2 regions of the Paenibacillus sp. SAF-068 genome follow, and region 1 is predicted to be linked to the other one. Evidence: riboswitches for the same ligand, from Rfam matches in the RefSeq annotation. Region 1 holds a riboswitch; the other holds the start of a gene.

Region 1 (4,229 bases):
TGCGCAAGAAGATTGGTACAATTCCATAAACGATACAGGGATTATGGCCTTTATCCAGGGGATAGGTGTGGGTGACCAGAAGATCAACAACTACGCAATCGGTGGAGGCAGACTTGTAAAGAAAGCAGCAATCGTTGGTGGGGTAGATCCTTTAACGGGTATCAAGTACTACTCTCGCCCCACATGTGGTAATGGTTACCGCGCCGAAGAGGTGTTCACAGATGCAAGACAAGCGGCTTCACAAGGTTATTTCGAATATAACTGCTCTAATCGTTAGAGTAGCCTGCATGACATATCATGGAAGAGGTTCCTGAACTCTTTACATTACTTTCAGAAAAGACGAGACCTGTGCTAGAATAGGGTTTCGGAACCATAATAAAAGTAATGTCTAATAGATAGGAGCAACCTCATCTTATGAGTTTATTGTCAGTAGAGAACGTGAGTCACAATTTTGGAGATCGTACGTTATTTAAAAATGTATCGTTTCGTTTACTCGCCGGAGAGCGCGTAGGACTTGTTGGTGCCAATGGTGTTGGTAAATCCACATTAATGAACATCCTTACCGGTAAATTGCTTAAAGACAGTGGAAAAGTGGAATGGACACCTAAGGTCCGTTATGGATACCTGGATCAGCACACGAAGCTTACACCAGGCAAAACGATTCGTGATGTGCTTAAGGATGCTTTCCTTCCGTTGCTCGAATTGGAAAAAGAAATGATGAATATTACAGACCAGATGGCAGATGCAGATCCAGATAAGCTGGAGCAGTTGCTTGAAGAGATGGGCGATATTCAGGAACAACTGGAGCAGGGCGACTTTTATCTGATTGACGTCAAAGTCGAAGAGATGGCCAATGGTCTTGGTTTGTCTGCAATTGGTCTTGATCGAGATGTTGCAGCTCTAAGTGGTGGACAACGTACCAAGGTGTTGCTTGCCAAGCTTCTGCTTGAGAAACCTACAGCTCTGCTACTGGATGAGCCGACCAACTATTTGGATGTAGAGCACATTGAGTGGCTGTCACGTTACCTGAAGGACTACCCGCATGCGTTCCTCTTGATCTCCCATGACACGGAATTCATGAATGAAGTGGTGAATGTTATTTATCATTTGGAATTTGCCAAATTAACCAGATATGCAGCGAACTATAACAAGTTCCTGGAGATGGCTGATATGAACAAAGCCCAGCATATTGATGCGTACGAGAAGCAGCAAGAGTACATCAAGAAGCAGGAAGATTTCATTCAGCGGAACAAGGCGCGTGCTTCAACTTCAGGTCGAGCGAAGAGCCGGGAGAAACAGCTGGACAAGATTGAACGTATTGATCGTCCAGATGAAGCGGCTAAACCAACGTTCAAATTCAAGGATGCTCGCGCGAGCAGTAAAACGGTCTTTGAGGGTATTGATTTTGAAATTGGATATACGTATCCTTTGCTGCCCAAAATGACGATGACGATTGAACGTGGTGAGAAAATTGCCATCGTAGGCTGTAATGGTGTAGGTAAATCGACACTGCTGAAGACCATCCTGGGGAAGATTTCTCCACTGAGTGGAAAGACCTTTTTGGGAGATTATCTCGAAACGGCCTATTTTGAACAGGAAGTTCGCGCTGGCAACATTACGCCGATTGAGGATGTGTGGAATGAGTTTTCACATTTGACTCAGAATGAGGTTCGGGGTCATCTCGCGCGCTGCGGGTTGAAAAATGAACACATTACCCGTCCGCTCAACATGCTGAGTGGTGGAGAGCAAGCCAAGGTTCGTTTATGCAAGCTCTTGATGCGTGAGAGCAACTGGATTCTATTTGATGAGCCAACCAACCATCTGGATGTTACAGCCAAAGCCGAGCTGCAACGGGCCTTGAAAGAATTCAAGGGAACGGTACTGCTGGTTTCTCACGAACCTGATTTTTACGAGGGTTGGGTCACGAAAACATGGAATGTTGAAGAGTGGTCTGAGAAAAACTAGACGATACAAGACCATGTTTAGCAGAAATGACGGTGACAAAAAAATCCGTCTATGGTAACATAGGCTACAACTTCATATGAACACTAGGGGGGCCGCACGATGCGGCTGAGATGGAAGAAAGCGATTCCGGACCCTTTGCACCTGATCTGGATCATACCAGCGTAGGGAAGTGGCAAGCGCGTTTCAGTGAATGACGTGAGCAAACGGCAACTCGAGAGGATTTCAACCGTCTGCTTAGCGAATTGAAACATGCAGTTCCGTGTTTAACAGTATGGCTATAAGTTCTGTAGCTTTTTTACACGAATTGAACTGTATGCATCAGTCAGTCATCTGATCCTATCATTAATACGCAGCCACTCCCCTACGGGAGTGGCTTTTTTTGTGTTTTATTAGAACTCACACCTGGAAGGAGAGGGATGATAACGGCATTTTCTCATGAACATGTTCACGACTCTTTTGAATTGCATGTTGTATCTACGGGTGCAGGGGATCAAGCATCTTTTGTAAATGCTGCAAAGGACGTTTGGCCATGGGTAGATTATATTCACATACGAGAGAAACAACTCCCATGGCAAGACAAGATCGGTTGGGCTGAAAGTCTGTGTAGCGTTGGCGTTCCATCTTGTCGCATCGTTATCAATGGTTCAGAATTGCCGTCACAAAATGCCATCTATGGAGGTGTACATTGGGGGCAAGAGGCTTTGCGCAAGTACAACTCCTACAATAATGTCATAAGCAATGTGCGGCGAATTCGAATGGGTGTATCTGTTCATTCCATCGAGGAGGCAAAAATCGCTGAAGAACGAGGAGCCGATTATCTTTTCTTCGGGCATGTCTACTTAACCAACAGTAAGCCTGATCTGGAACCAAGAGGGATATATGCTCTTGATGAAGTATGCAGAAGTGTCTCCATTCCAGTCATGGCTATCGGGGGCATAGAGCCGGGAAATATTCATGCGATCCGCGCTACAGGTGCACAGGGAGTCGCTGTGATCTCGAATGTATGGTCGAGCGATTTACCGGATCGGGCTGCGGCATCACTAAGGCAGGCTATCAATGCCACAGGAAGTCTGAAGCGCTGAAAGGAGATGAGAGGGTGAAAGATATCGTAACGTGTCAGAATAGGAATCAATTCAGTCATCGACTGAAACCTGAACCGGAATTAAGAAGCAAAAGTGTTGCTGATAGACCGGATAAGATTCGTGCAGAAACAATTATTGTAGGCGGAGGCGTTGTTGGGTGTGCCATTGCATACGAGCTTGCTTCCCGTGGACAGGACGTACTGTTGCTGGAGCGTTCGGCGATTGCAGGAGGCACTTCTTGTGCAGCGGCTGGAATGCTGGCGGCAGATAGTGAGGATTTTGTTCATCCCTTGATGGCTAAGCTTGCCAGGCAAAGTAGGCAGTTACTTATGGAGCAACAAGTGCTTATGGCTACCCTCAGCGAGGTAGAGGTTGGACTGCAACGCCATGGATTTCTCACTCCTTTTCGATCTTACAGCGAATTAAGCCGCTATAAGAACAATCGGAATTCTGGTGTGTCTGCTGATGAGGTGTGGTGGGATCGGTCCGTCGTGCAACAGGAGGCATCATGGCTTAACAGAGATACGTATGGAGCCTACTACAGACCTTACGAGAGTGAGATTCTTCCAATCCATTTAACGAAGGCCTACGCCGAATCCGCTCAATCAATGGGAGCGCGGATTATGGAGGAGATACAGGATATACGTGTGCAAGCAAACGAACACGGCGTGCAGGGGATCACTACATCAATCGGCGAGATGAAATGCAATCATGTCATTATAGCGGCTGGATTACAGAGTGAAGCATTGATGAGACAGGTGAATCTGAGCTTGCCTGTGTGGTCGGTAAAAGGTGAAATAGCCGCCGTTCAGTTCTCGGATGAACATGCAGCGTACAGACCTGACAGAACGGTGTATGCAGAGGATATCTATATTGTTCCCAAAGCCAATGGCGAAGTTTGGCTCGGAGCAACTAGTCTGCCAGGCAGAACGGACCTGAACGTTTCTGTACAGAGTGTTCAGAAGTTGCTAACAGCGGCAACCCACTGGGTACCCGGGATGAAAGAAGCGCGATTCATGCGAGCGTGGGCAGGTGTTAGACCGGCAACTCCAGATGGTTTGCCCTATATTGGTACATGCAAGAGTATACCCGGGTTGTTCGCCGCCTGTGGGCATTATCGCAACGGTATCTTGCTTAGTGCGATAACAGGCAGGCTTATCGCGGAGTTAATCGCTGGCAAAA
Region 2 (4,229 bases), 2.8 Mb from region 1:
AGTGTGGAAGGATTGGCTACAAATGTTTTGCCTTGACCGTCGTAGGTCGTGCCCTTTGGAACAACAATCGTTGAATTAACAACTGTAGGCGCAGCAGCAACCGGAACCGCACCAAATATGGAAGCAACCAAACCAGCGGACAACAACAACGTCAACATTTTCTTCATCACTTTATTCCTCCCTTATTCTCTCGTTATTGGATAGTGTACAAGCCTGGGCTTGTACTGGAAGTTCGCCAGAGGTGCACCTCTGTCCAACTCACAACCTAATCCTACCAAATAAGGAAGGTAACTAGAATAATCATTAGATCAGATCTATCATAAAATCGTACATTCCCTGTCATATCGGCATTTTTTGCAAGCCAGGTCTTTGGGACAATATGCTGATCTCAACCTCTGGTATGCTCATTTGTAACGTAATGACCTCTACTCTTATCCCCAGTAACAAAGAAAGATCACTACATTTGTCTTTCAAATGTGTGATCTTGCATGGCTTTCGACTTGCTCATATAAGATGTCAGGCTCCAAATCTCTGACGATAACCGCACTTTCGACACAGCTCTTCCACAGCTTCCCGTTTGGAGAAGCCATATACCAGATTGTTCGCTCGCTCACCCTCAATAATCTCCGAGAATGACTTCTCGTGCACATTACCCAGGTTAATCACACCTTCGCCATCGAGACAACATGGAACCACTGTTCCATCCACTAGCACAGCCGCCTGACCGCGTAGTGCATGGCAGAAGCCTTTGCCGTCATCTTCAGGTGCATCCAGACTTGGCCACTGGAACTCATGGTCCTGATTCAGATATACATTCGGGGCAATTTTGACCCCGCTGCCTGGAACTACTTTTTCCTCAATGCGAAAATCCAGATTGAACTCACGTTCCAGCACTTCTAGTGTCTCCCGATTACGATTCATCTGAGCATTCGTAAAGTTATCCTGCGTCAGATTCCATAGGCGGAATGAGATGATGACATTGTGTTTCACTGCCTGGTGTACAAAAGACAGAATGTTGCTCAGATATCCGTCACGGTCGGTTGAACCTTCATGCCCATCGAAGCTGTGCAGGGAGAAATTCATCTGCCGCAGCGCCGGTTTGCCAAGCAATTTATGCTGAGTCTTGGGCAGCAGTGTACCATTCGTTGTAATGTTCACCTTGAGTCCCTTCTCATGTGCGGAATCAAGCAGCAGATCTATTTTGGGATGCAACAAGGGTTCGCCTTTGACATGTAGATAGATATGGCTGGTATGTGGTTTAACTTGATCCAGTATATTGTTGAAGACTTCAGGGTCAATGAAACCTTTGGCGCGCTGTGTCTGCGGACAGAAGCTGCATGCCAGATTACAGATACTTGTGATCTCAATATATACTTTTTTGAACGTTTTCAACTCGGGTCCCCATTCTGCCTAGGAGGGAGAACACTCCCGCCTGCATTTGTGATCCGGCCAATATGCGCCATCCCTATTATATCGAGTTCGTAAGCCGAGGTAAATCAGAGAACAGATTTATCTGGTTGTGTCAAAATGATTTCGCTAGTGCCAAATGGACAGATTCAATCGCATGAATACGTGTTGTATCAAATAATGGAACTTCTGAATCTTCTAGTTTTACTAATAATCCAATTTCAGTGCAACCTAATATGATCCCCTCAGCTCCATCATCAACTAGCCTTTGGATCACCTTTTTATAATAATCCCTTGATAAGGGCTCAATTTTCCCTAAACATAATTCCTCGTATATTATTTTATTGATAACTTTTCTATCCTCTTCATTCGGTATCAAAACCTTAATACCATTAAATTCAATTCGACTCTTATAAAAGTCTTGTTCCATCGTATATTTTGTGCCGAGTAAACCAACCGTACTTATTTGGGACTTATGAATTTGATTTGCTGTTGAATCAGCAATATGTACGATGGGTAATGTCACTTTTCCTTCAATATGTTTAATCACTTTATGCATCGTATTTGTACAAATTACAATCATCTCTGCTCCTGCCTTTTCCAAAGACTGCGCAGCATTCCCTAATATTTCACCAGCACTTTCCCAATCACCTTCAGCTTGATAACGCTCGATCTCCTCAAAATCCACGCTATATAAAATGCATTTGGCTGAATGCAATCCTCCCAATTTATTTTTCACTTCTTCATTAATAATTCGATAATATTCTAACGATGACTCCCAGCTCATTCCACCAATAAGGCCAATCGTTTTCATATACACTCCCCCTTCCATTTAATAGATCCCGAAAGCAGTATATAGAAATTCAATAGATATTGTATCGTATCCATTTTGTTAAATAAACCCACCCCAGTAAGAGGAGTAGAGGGACCTGGAGCAATTCCGGAATTCACGGAAGCGAAGATCAGTATTCACATTCTTTTCGAGCGCCCCCTTTACATTCCACTTGCATGTGATATATGCTGAACACACAACTGCATATCTTGAACAATGCACTAGGGGAGCCTTGCGGCTGAGACGAATATGACTATTCGGACCCTTTGAACCTGATCTGGATCATACCAGCGGAGGGAAGTGGAGCGGCCTTTGGGTAAGCGGAATTTTATCATGGATATGTGAAGATAAATTGCGGATTTAACTTACAGACCCACTCATTTCTCCGGAAATGGGTGGGTCTTTTTATGCTCTTTTGCAGAGGCACGGTATGCCTTAGTTATTCTAGCGGTCTGACTTGAAAGGGGTGCGAATCAGATGACCAACCAGGTAACGATGAAGAACATTAGCTTCGCTTTTCCCGAAAAAAAAGAATCCGTGCTCACCAATGTGTCGCTTCAGGTACATCAAGGAGAATTTGTCTCGCTCATCGGCTCCAGCGGATCAGGCAAAAGCACGCTCTTCAAGCTGCTCGCAGGCTTGCTTGAGCCAACCGTTGGCACCATCGATATAGCTGATGTACCGCGAGGGGAACGGCTTGGAAGAGTCGCCTATATGCCGCAGAAAGATCTGCTGTTGTCCTGGCGGACCGTCATGGAGAACTGCATGCTGCCTGCGGAGCTAGCACCCCACCGACAGGACAAAGACAAGCTACGGGCCAACATCATGGCAGGATTGGCAAGGTTCGACCTAGCGGGTTATGAACAGGCCTATCCAGATGAATTGTCCGGCGGCATGCGGCAGCGCGTGGCACTGCTTCGCACCGTACTCACAGGCGGTCAGCTCATGTTGCTGGATGAACCCTTCGGTGCACTCGACGCCTTAACCAAACGAGAAATGCATCGCTGGTTGTTGGATCTGTGGGAGGGCTTTGGCCAAACTGTTCTGTTCATTACCCATGACATTGAAGAAGCCCTGCTGTTAAGTGACCGTATCATTCTGTTAACTCCAGGAGGGCATAGTCAACATTTGCGAGAGATGACGGTTCCTTTGCCACGTCCAAGGCATTCGGACATGATCTACGAACCAGCTCTTGTGCAGATGAGACGACAACTGGAGGAACAATTGCATGCAAAGGAATAGTTGTAAGGCCAGCGTCTGGACGTGGTGTTCGAAGCGGCTCTCCCAATACGGCTTGTTTGTTGTACTCTTGCTTTTATTACTGGCGGCCTGGGAAGCGATTGTGCGTATGGGATGGGTGCCTTCGTTTATTATTCCGGCACCAACAGCCATCGTAGGCTCACTGATTGAGCATCGTCGTCTGCTGCTGACCATCCATCTGCCTGCTACCTTTATGGAGGTTGCGGTTGGTTTTGGAATATCCATAGTGACCGGAATTACGCTGGCAACAGGCATGCATATGAATCGATCGATTGAAAAGGCTTTGTATCCCTTCATCGTGATCAGCCAGACCATCCCGTTGATTGCCCTGTCCCCCGTATTCATCCTGTGGTTTGGCTACACATTGTGGAGCAAAGTCGCCGTGGTGTTCCTGATTGCGTTCTTCCCTATTGTAGTCAGTACATACGATGGACTCCGCCGAGGCGATCCCGAGCAGCGTGAACTGCTGCTCACCATGGGCGCCAGCAAGTGGGATATTTTTTGCAAACTCCAGGTTCCGCTGGCACTTCCCTCTTTTTTCTCGGGGCTAAAGATGTCTGTGGTGTACTGCGTGGTTGGGGCAACGATTGGGGAATGGCTCGGTGGCAGCAAAGGTCTTGGCTACTTCAGCCGCCGCATGTCCAGCAACATGAACACGGATGCAATGTTCGCAGCTATTATGCTGTTATCCCTGCTGGGTATCGTTTTATTTGCACTGATTGCCTGGCTC

The links. Region 1 has a riboswitch for thiamine pyrophosphate ahead of ACTHPG_RS12015 (thiamine phosphate synthase). Riboswitches for the same ligand answer to the same signal wherever they lie in the genome.
Region 2: it holds a riboswitch for thiamine pyrophosphate, as region 1 does, so the genes downstream of both, ACTHPG_RS00060 (ABC transporter ATP-binding protein) here and ACTHPG_RS12015 (thiamine phosphate synthase) in region 1, are expected to answer to the same signal.

The regions. Positions count from the first base shown of each region.
Region 1 is NZ_JBQCJX010000001.1:2,791,337-2,795,565, reverse strand. Features, by position in the region: gene ACTHPG_RS12025 (hypothetical protein) at 1-277, shown strand, start outside; gene ACTHPG_RS12020 (ABC-F family ATP-binding cassette domain-containing protein) at 415-1,965, shown strand; TPP riboswitch at 2,041-2,150, shown strand; gene ACTHPG_RS12015 (thiamine phosphate synthase) at 2,382-3,047, shown strand; gene thiO (glycine oxidase ThiO) at 3,062-4,229, shown strand, end outside.
Region 2 is NZ_JBQCJX010000001.1:8,325-12,553, reverse strand. Features, by position in the region: gene ACTHPG_RS00075 (pectate lyase) at 1-167, opposite strand, end outside; gene ACTHPG_RS00070 (radical SAM/SPASM domain-containing protein) at 517-1,392, opposite strand; gene ACTHPG_RS00065 (aspartate/glutamate racemase family protein) at 1,523-2,221, opposite strand; TPP riboswitch at 2,453-2,555, shown strand; gene ACTHPG_RS00060 (ABC transporter ATP-binding protein) at 2,717-3,481, shown strand; gene ACTHPG_RS00055 (ABC transporter permease) at 3,468-4,229, shown strand, end outside.